DNA from 3 places in the Oenococcus sp. genome. Region 3 is predicted to be linked to each of the others. Evidence: predicted binding sites of a transcription regulator. Region 3 holds the regulator's gene; each other region holds the start of a gene.

Region 1 (3,278 bases), on a different contig from region 3:
TCGGAAAGATTTCGGCTATAAAACGTGATTTCTTTTCGATGAGTTCAAAACTATTGTGGCTTGTGACCGTCAGCAGTTCCGTCACTGTTTCAGACCCTTGCTTTGGCTTTCCTTTAAGCGCTTATAGGTATCAAACAGTCCTTGTTCGAATTTGGAATTGCCTTTAGCTTGGAAAAACTGCTGGTTTTTGATCTTATCAGGCAAGTATTGTTGGGCCACCCAGTCATTGGGAAAATCATGCGGATAGAGGTAATCGATTTGTTCGTCTTTGGATTTGCCCCAATTACGTGTGTTTTTCAGATGAATCGGCACATCGCCAGTGCTGCTGCTTTCAATTTTTTCCATCGCCTGGTTAATCGCCATGTAAGCGGAATTTGATTTAGGCGACAAGGCCAGCTCGATAACCGCGTTTGCCAAAGGGATGCGCGCTTCGGGAAGACCCAATTGCAAGGCCGCAGTTACGGCTTGGACGGCGTGTGCAGCTGCATTGGGGTTAGCCAAGCCGATATCTTCATAGGCGATAACTAGTAGGCGTCTGGCTGCGATGGCCAAGTCGCCGGCTTCTAAAATTCGACCTAAATAATAAATGCCGGCATCCGCGTCCGAACCTCGTATTGATTTTTGAAAGGCCGAAATGACATCGTAATGGGCATCACCGTTTTTATCACCTGACATTGATTTGCGTTGGATCGTTTCTTCGATGATTGGCAGAGTGATGTGAATTTCTTTCTTATCGCCAACGGGCTTAGTTGAAAGCACAGCTAGTTCCAAACCATTGAGCGAGCTTCGCAGATCACCGTCTGTGGCGGTAGCCAATTGGTTTTCAGCGTCAGGATCCAATTTAACATTATAATTGCCCAGGCCCCTTTGTTTATCGGTCAAAGCACGATCGACGGCCTTTTTGATGTCGTCTTCAGACAAAGGCTGGACTTGGAAAATCTGGCAGCGGGAGCGGATGGCCGGCGTGACAGATAAATAAGGATTTTCTGTAGTCGCACCGATTAAAATAATTCGTCCAGATTCCAGATGGGGCAGCAGAAAATCTTGTTTCGTCTTGTCCAAACGATGAATTTCGTCCAATAAAAGGACGACCGATCCAGACATTTTGCCCTCTTCGGCCACTTCCTGCAATTCTTTTTTGCCATCTGTGGCAGCATTTAAAATTCGAAAGGAGAGGTCTGTAGAACCGGCAATCGCCGAAGCAATAGAAGTCTTTCCAGTCCCAGGAGCGCCATATAATATCATAGAAGACAGACGGTGTGCTTGTACCATGCGCCAGATAATTTTACCTGGTCCGATCAAATGCTGCTGGCCGACAACATCTTCGATTTTTTCCGGCCGCATGCGATAGGCCAATGGTTGTGTATTCATAGCTCTATTTTAGTGGAAATGGGCCATTATGAAAAATTTGCGGTCTGCTATGTTTAATGGAAACAAACGGTTGACGGCTGAAGGCCGGGTGTTATATACTAGTTCCGTGCTTTCTTGCGCTTTTGTGCGGTTTAAAGCATTTTTTAAAGTCCAAATTAGGACACGCCTGGTACTGTGGACAGGCACTTAAAAAAGCAAGAAATACCCAGTATTATTCAATTATTTTAGGAGAAATATATGCCAACTATTAACCAATTAGTTCGCAAGCCTCGTAAGCCCAAGACATTCAAGTCTAAGGTCCCAGCTTTGAACTTTGGATATAACTCAATGTCCAAAAAGCAAACTAGAAATACTGCGCCGCAAAAGCGCGGTGTTGCGACACGTGTCGGAACCATGTCGCCAAAAAAGCCGAACTCTGCTTTGCGTAAGTACGCTCGTGTTCGTCTTTCCAACCAGTATGAAGTGACAGCTTACATTCCAGGAATCGGCCACAACCTTCAGGAACACTCTGTTGTTCTGATCCGTGGCGGACGTGTTAAGGATCTTCCTGGTGTCCGTTATCATATTATTCGTGGTGCCCTTGATACTGCCGGAGTTGACGGCCGTATGAATGGACGCTCTAAATACGGCGCAAAGCGTCCAAAGAAGTAAAGGAGTAGACCAATGCCTAGAAAAGCTTATACAAAGCAACAAGAAGTGTTGCCAGATCCAATTTATAATTCAAAACTTGTTAGTCGTTTGATCAACAAGTTAATGCTTGATGGAAAGCGCGGTACGGCCTCATCGATTCTTTACAAATCTTTTGAGCGTATCCAAGCTGAGACTGGTAACGACCCAGTCGAAGTTTTCCAGCAAGCTATGGAAAATGTGATGCCTGTCTTGGAAGTTAAAGCACGCCGTGTCGGCGGTTCTAACTATCAAGTACCTATCGAAGTTCGTCCAGAAAGGCGTACGACCTTAGGACTTCGCTGGATTGTGCAGTATGCGCGTTTGCGTTCTGAGCGGACCATGGAAGAGCGTTTATCCAAAGAAATTTTAGATGCCGCCAACGGCACCGGTGCTTCAGTCAAGAAGCGCGATGACACGCATAAAATGGCCGAGGCGAACCGTGCCTTTGCCCATTATCGTTGGTAATAAAAGGAGATAATATGGCTGCTACTCGCGAATTCCCTCTAGAGAGGACCCGCAATATTGGGATCATGGCTCATATCGATGCCGGTAAGACGACAACGACCGAGCGTATCCTTTATTACACGGGTAAAATTCATAAAATTGGTGAAACCCATGATGGTGCTTCACAGATGGACTTCATGGATCAGGAAAAGGAACGTGGTATCACGATTCAATCCGCTGCCACGACTGCCATTTGGCATGGTTTCCACGAACAATGGAAGGATACGCCTTACCGTGTCAACATTATCGATACACCAGGACACGTGGACTTCACGATTGAAGTTGAACGTTCTCTGCGTGTTTTGGATGGTGCGATCGCTGTTTTGGATGGTGCGGCCGGTGTTGAACCACAGACTGAAACAGTTTGGCGGCAGGCAACGACTTATTCGGTACCGCGTCTTGTGTTTGTTAACAAAATGGACAAATTGGGTGCCGATTTTCAGATGTCTGTTGATTCCTTAAAGGAACGCCTGGATGTTAATGCCAAAGCTATTCAGTGGCCAATCGGTGCCGAAGATGATTTCGCTGGTGTGATTGATCTAATCGAGCGTCAAGCCTGGTATCCGGATGATAAATTGGGAACGGAGTGGGAGACCCGCCCAATTCCTGATGATTTGAAGGATCTAGTTGAAGAAAAGCGTGAAGAGTTAATTGAAGCGGTTGCTGATGTTGATGATGAATTGATGGAGAAGTACCTTGGCGAGGAAACAATTTCTGTTGCCGATCTGAAAGCT
Region 2 (3,278 bases), on a different contig from region 3:
ATGCCTTCTTCGTTCTGCACACCTTTAGGATAGCTTGCGTAAACGTACTTCAAACCCGATACACTGTGTGCATAAGCCTGGCCGACACCGCCTGATAAAGCAACGGCGTCAATTTTATTAGTCTGCAAAGCCAAAATTAAATCGTTGTTGGACTGCATCTGCACGAAATGAGCAGCTGAGAGTTTATTTTTCGCCAATGAGCTTTTGATCAGACTTTCCTGACGTGCTGAGGTTTGAACGCCAACTCTTTTACCAGCTAAGTTTTTATAAGACTTAATTTTCTTGGCTTCAGATTTGTTGATGACAAGAGTCTCTTTCGCTGTGTAATATGGAATTGAAAAATCTACTTGTTTTTTTCTTTCCGGCGTTGAACCCATGCCGGCAATTAAGACATCAACTCTGCCGGATTTTTGAGCCACGAGTAGAGAATCAAAAGACATATTTTTGATTTCTAGTTTGACGCCCAGACCCTTAGCCAACCTTTTAGCCAAACTCATATCGGCACCTGCTGGCGTCTGCTTGCCATTCTTTTGTGCTAAAAATTCATACGGCGGGAAATCAGCAGACGTACCAACAATCAATTTTCCTCGGGTTTTGATCTTCGAATACAGCACATCCTGTTTATTTCCCGCCGCTTGAACTTGACTTCCAGCTGTCGCAAAAATACCAGTAACTGCAATCGCCGACACTAAACCGCTAAAAAACTTGCTTACTAATTTTTTCATTTTAAAACTTTCTCCTAAATAATTAAATCTTCACACTAAAATAAGTGAATTGCACACTATAATAAAGACCATGATTGCAGATGTCAAGGGTTTCAATGGACTTTCGCTGGCTTTTATCGGCGATGCCGTTGATGAACTGAAAATTAGAACTTATTTACTTTCCACGGGATTAACAAAAGTGAACGATCTTCAAAAACGATCCAAGGAATTTGTTGCTGCCAAAGCACATGCCAAGCTTTACTTTTTATTAGAAGAAGAACACATTTTAACTGAAGAAGAGACCGAGATTTATAAACGCGGGCGCAATTCGCATCCGCATACGAAGGCCAAAAATACTGATTTTGCTACCTATCAGATTTCGACGGGTGTTGAAGCTGTTTTGGGTTACTTGTATTTAAAAAATGATCAAAAGCGTTTGGATCAGATCATTAATTGGATGATAGAGAAAGTAGAAAGCGGGCAGACACGTGGCTAAAGAAGTTGTATACGGGATTCATGCCGCCATCGAGGCGCTGGATAACAATAAAAGCGTCAGCCGTATTTATTTAAGCGATTCTCTGGCAAAAAATCGTGTTTTGGAGATTGAAAAGAAGGCTGTTATTGGTCATCAGCCGATTGTTAAAGTTGATAACCGACGTTTGGACGAATTGACCGATCATGGCAACCACCAAGGTGTGGCAGTTGAAATAGAAGCCTACAGTTACGTGTCATTGCCAGAAATTCTAGCCAAAAAAACTGATCACGACCCTTTTTTGGTTATTTTAGATGAGATCGAAGATCCGCAGAATTTAGGTTCGATTTTACGAACGGCTGATGCAGCAGGCATTGATGGGATCATTATTCCGAAAAGACGTGCCGTCCAATTGACGCAAACAGTTGCTAAAATCTCAACCGGAGCAATTGAGCACGTCCCAGTTGCCCGCGTGGCCAACATCAATAATGCTATTGACAGTTTAAAAGATGCGGGCTTTTGGATTTTCGGCACGGATATGAAAGGTCAGGACTATACCCAATGGAATGCTAAAGGACCAGTCGCATTGGTCATCGGCAATGAAGGACGCGGCATTTCGCCGCAGACTAAAAAGAAAGTTGATCAAATGCTGACGATTCCAATGGTCGGGCACGTGCAGTCGCTGAATGCCGGCGTTGCTGCCGCATTATTAATCTATCAAGGCTTTAATAGCCGCCGCATTGGGTCTTAATGTAATCTATTAAAATTTTATTATTTTAATACTTTGTTCTCAGCTGAGCGGTTTTTTCTGTTGAAAAAAGCCACCGCCCCCGAGTGCCCTTTAATTATTAGTAAAACATTATTCACGATAATTCCTGAAAATACGAACATATATTCGCTTATCCTAATCGATCGTGTAAGCTAAGCTGACTTTAAATTTTGGAAGAGGTTAAGTTGATGCGGATAGAAAAGGCACTGAATAAAATTAGTCAAGGGGATGAGACGGGTTATGAACACATTATTTTGGTCACTAAGGGATTAGTCAGAAAAATTTATTATCATTATTTAAGCAATGTTTTGGAGCTGGATGATTGGGAAAGTGAGTGTTTGACGGTTCTCATGCACGCAGTGCGTCGTTACCATACAAATGGGAACTGCAAATTTACCACCTATTATTACGCTGCACTGCAGCATAAAGCTATGGATCTGCTGCGTAAAAGTTATTCTAAAAAGGAACAGAACCGTCGCCAGAATGTGTCCTTAGAAGAACTGGCCTTTAACGGATATGATCCGGTAGATCACGGTTGGAATCAGGCGCAGACAAAAATGGATTTTGAGGATGCGATCAGTCAAACTGATTTTCGGGCTGGCGACAAAGAATCGCTTGCCATTAAAGAACTGTTTGGTGATTTAAAACAGGCGCAAATTGTTCAAAAGCAGGTCAAAGCACACTCGCTGGATTATCGGAAAAAGCGTGTGACCAGAGATATTTACGCACATTTTTATGGTTTAGGCGAATAATGGACATAAGCAGATGGAAAAAATCTGTTAGAATGAACTTAACTATGATTCGCTATATTAAAGGTACAATTGCAGAAATGAAAAAAGTGACTTGGCTGAATGGCAGTGAGACCAGTCGGGACACAAGCTATGTGATCTTCAGTGCGATTTTTTTTGCCGGCTTTCTTGGAATTGTTGATTATTTAGTCGGACTTGGCGTTCGCTTGTTGATGAATCGATAAAAATCAGTTAAAATTGTTATTAAAGAGACCAAGGGCGACCGAGGTTTTTTATTTTGATTAAAAAGAGGCAATAATGGTTGAACAAGAATTACAAAAGGATTGGTACGTGGTTCATACCTATTCTGGTTACGAAAATCGTGTCAAACTAAACTTAGAGCAGCGTCGTGAATCAATGGGCATGACTGATTTCATTTTTCAGGTCATTGTGCCGGAAAACGAAACGATTAAGACTGGGCCTAATGGTGAATTGAAAAAGGTTGTCGAAAACGATTTCCCTGGTTATGTGCTGGTTGAAATGGTGATGACAGACCAATCTTGGTATGTTGTCCGTAACACGCCTGGTGTGACTGGATTCTTGGG
Region 3 (3,278 bases):
GTTGAAAAATGTCAGCAAGCTGGTTGACATCCGCTCGGAAACTTTGAACCCGATCTTCAAGATTATTCAATTGGACTGATCTTTTTTCTAACTCGCATAATTCTGAATCAATTTCAATCAAAGAAATTTTGCCGCTGCTTTTGCGTGCATAAGCCAACCCGATGATGCCGCTGCCGGATCCAAAGTCAGCAGCTTTCTGCTTTTGAGAATGGCTTCCATCAATAAAATCAGCCAGAATCAAAGCATCAATCCCGAACTTAGGCAGAGAATTGTTCTGAATAATTTTGAGTGAATCTGTGACGTTTTCAATTTTTTCCTGTGATTGTAAGATGTTTTTTGCCATTTCTCTATATAATAATAGTCATGTACGTGTTCCTTTTTCGAATCATTCAAGCTATTCGCTGGATAATAAATGGCAAACTGAACATTCAAGGCCGCGCCAATATCCCTGAAAATGAACAATTCATTCTTGTCGCACCACATCGCACATGGTGGGATCCCTTGTGGTTTGCGATCGCTCTTTTGCCCAAGAAATTTATTTTCATGGGGAAGAAGGAGCTTTTTAAAAACAAACTTTTCGCTTGGGCTCTTAAAAAAGTTGGCGTATTCTCCGTTGACCGACAAAATCCAGGCCCATCAGCGATTAAAATTCCCGTCAAAGAATTGAAAAGCGGCAGTCGCAATTTCATGATTTTCCCTTCGGGTTCCAGACACTCATCTCAGCTAGAAGGTGGAGCGGTACTAATCGCAAAGATGTCCGGTAAAAGTCTTCTGCCAGTTGTCTACCAAGGACCGTTAAGCTTTAAAGGCCTCTTTCGGCGGGGATCAACGACGATTGCCTTCGGACCAGTTATCAAGGTCGGCCGAAAAGATTCAATTGAAGAAACAATTCCGAAAATGCAGGCTGCGTTTGCCCAACTTGATCAGCAAATTGATAAAGATTGGCATTATGTTGACCAGCATCCGGAAAAAAAGAATCAAGAATAAAAAAACAAACCTCAAACTGGGTTTGTTTTTTTAATAATTTTTTTTCATTTGCGCCATCATCTGGTTGATCTGCTTTTGGCTCAAATTTCTGCCCATCGAAGCACCCAACTGACGAAGCATCTGCTCATTGATTGGTGGATTCTTTTTAAGATAACTTTTCAGTGTAAAACGAGAAACAATCATTCCCGCTGCAAAACCAATAACCAGTCCAATCAGTACAAACCATATCCAGTCCATTTTCTATCTCAATCCTTTCTTTTTTTGAATATCAATTACCTTTTTAGGAGTAACTTCTTTACCATTCTTATCGAAAATCTGCATCATTTCAACCTGAGATCGAAAAGCTTTACGAAAATTTGCCAAAAAAGCTGCTCGAAGTGTTTTCTGCTCTTCTTTCTCTGACTCAGTCAATCCTTGAGCCGTCTTTTGCTTTGCAGCCAATTCGTTAATTCTCGCTCTCAAAGCCTCATTTGCAGCCTGCTCATCTTCGTCAACGATGAATTTCGGTTCATTATGTTCCTCTTCGGATCTTGAATTATCTGTCATCAGAAATCTCCATACTTGCATTATACAAAAAATAATGATTTTCTTAAATTTAACGAACATGTGTTTGTTTTACTTGAAATGTTTGGTTATAATTGCATATAGCAATATCTTAGCAGGAAGGGATTCAAATGACTGAAACAAAACAACTCGGTGTGCTCCGCTATATATACGAAAAACAGAACGAAAAAGGGTATCCCCCTACTGTGCGTGAAATCGGCGAAGCGGTTGGGCTTTCATCTACTTCAACTGTTCACGGTCATATCGAACGTCTGGAAAAGCATGGGTTGTTACACAAAGATCCAACCAAACCGCGTGCTATCGAAATTACCGAAAAGGGCCTTAGGGCTCTCGGTGTCCCCGTAACACCCGGTAAAGTACCGGTTATCGGAATTGTGACCGCTGGTATGCCTATCCTGGCCGTCGAACAAAATGCCACCGAGTTTCTCCCCCTTCCGGATGATCTTGAACGTTTTGAAGGTGATCTTTTTGTTTTGCGAGTTTCAGGAACGTCGATGATCAATATCGGTATCTTAGATGGCGATATGGTTTTCGTCCGCAAACAAGATTATGCAGACAATGGTGATATTGTTGTGGCCATGACCAGTGACTTTGGTAATGGCGAAGGCGAAGCCACAGTCAAGCGTTTCTTTAAAGAAGCTGGGCACTATCGCTTACAGCCTGAAAATGACACGATGGCGCCGATTATTGTTCATAACGTTGCCATTTTGGGCAAAGTTGTTGGTCTGTATCGTAATTCAATTTATTAAACTTTATTGCTGAAAAAGCCGCTTATTTGTTAGAATGGTTTTTGTAGCTCGGAGATATGGCAGAGCGGTAATGCAGCGGACTCGAAATCCGCCGAACCGATGTAGAGTCGGCGCCGGGGTTCGAATCCCCGTGTCTCCTTCCAATTTCTCTCAAACAGACAAATCAGATATTATTTGAGCCAATATTTGTCTATTACTTAAAAAGGGAGCAATGCACTGAAGTGAAAAGTAAAAGAGACGTACTCTTAAAATCCTTTTTAATTTTTTTCTCGACGATTATTTCTTTGATCCTTGGTTCAATCCTGGGCTCAATTCTTATTTCTGTTTACCGCTTGTTATTTTATAACAGTACGCTTGCGGTAAATCGGGATCCTTTTTTGTTAAGCTGGTTGGCAATTCTAGGCGAGTCATTTGCCATTCTGTTCATTTTCTTGTTTAATCATTTCTTTTTTAAAATCAGAGTTTCTTTTTTTAATCACAGTTTCTTTCTTGGACTAAAAGTAGCTTCCCCTAGTATCTTATTCGTTTTGATAAACTTGCTCGTGTTTTCAAGCCAAAGTCACCATTTAAGCCCCTTCGAACTTTTTACTGCCCTAGCAGTTTCGCTCTCGGTCGGCATTTTTGAAGAGTATGCCGCGCGTGGACTAATGCTGGGAAACCTGTTATCTCAAGGAAGCCGTACATTTAGTTTCTTAGCAGCCAATTTATTGTCAGCGATGTTTTTTGCTGGCCTGCATTTGATTAATCTTTTTTCGGCCAGTATAGCCGTGACAGCAATTCAAATGATTTATGTGTTTGCACTCGGGCTCATTTTCGCCTCCGCCTACATATTCAGTAAGAATCTATCAGTCACGATCCTGATACACGCTCTTATCGATGGTTTAGCTTTTGCAGCCAATCCGCAAGCCATTTTCGGCTTGGGTAATCCCAAAGTAACCGCGACTCAGTTTGCTTTTCAAGCCATACTACTGATCATTT

Evidence for each region. Region 3 encodes LexA, which represses DNA repair genes until DNA is damaged. Its sites were predicted from a motif close to CNAACANNTGTTNG; they were not measured.
Region 1: the regulator LexA is predicted to act here: its motif matches at 1,431-1,444, upstream of ABF487_RS07580 (replication-associated recombination protein A).
Region 2: the regulator LexA is predicted to act here: its motif matches at 2,061-2,074, upstream of ABF487_RS00255 (sigma factor).

Annotation. Positions count from the first base shown of each region.
Region 1 is NZ_JBDNNF010000006.1:29,295-32,572, forward strand. It holds gene ABF487_RS07575 (YigZ family protein) at 1-85, opposite strand, end outside; gene ABF487_RS07580 (replication-associated recombination protein A) at 82-1,371, opposite strand; gene rpsL (30S ribosomal protein S12) at 1,609-2,022, shown strand; gene rpsG (30S ribosomal protein S7) at 2,035-2,505, shown strand; gene fusA (elongation factor G) at 2,520-3,278, shown strand, end outside.
Region 2 is NZ_JBDNNF010000001.1:56,766-60,043, reverse strand. It holds gene ABF487_RS00270 (transporter substrate-binding domain-containing protein) at 1-725, opposite strand, end outside; gene ABF487_RS00265 (Mini-ribonuclease 3) at 796-1,200, shown strand; gene rlmB (23S rRNA (guanosine(2251)-2'-O)-methyltransferase RlmB) at 1,193-1,927, shown strand; gene ABF487_RS00255 (sigma factor) at 2,134-2,697, shown strand; gene secE (preprotein translocase subunit SecE) at 2,742-2,918, shown strand; gene nusG (transcription termination/antitermination protein NusG) at 2,992-3,278, shown strand, end outside.
Region 3 is NZ_JBDNNF010000002.1:261,716-264,993, reverse strand. It holds gene ABF487_RS03780 (methyltransferase) at 1-343, opposite strand, end outside; gene ABF487_RS03775 (lysophospholipid acyltransferase family protein) at 364-987, shown strand; gene ABF487_RS03770 (YneF family protein) at 1,018-1,224, opposite strand; gene ABF487_RS03765 (DUF896 domain-containing protein) at 1,228-1,533, opposite strand; gene lexA (transcriptional repressor LexA) at 1,662-2,300, shown strand; tRNA gene ABF487_RS03755 (tRNA-Ser) at 2,351-2,439, shown strand; gene ABF487_RS03750 (CPBP family intramembrane glutamic endopeptidase) at 2,522-3,278, shown strand, end outside.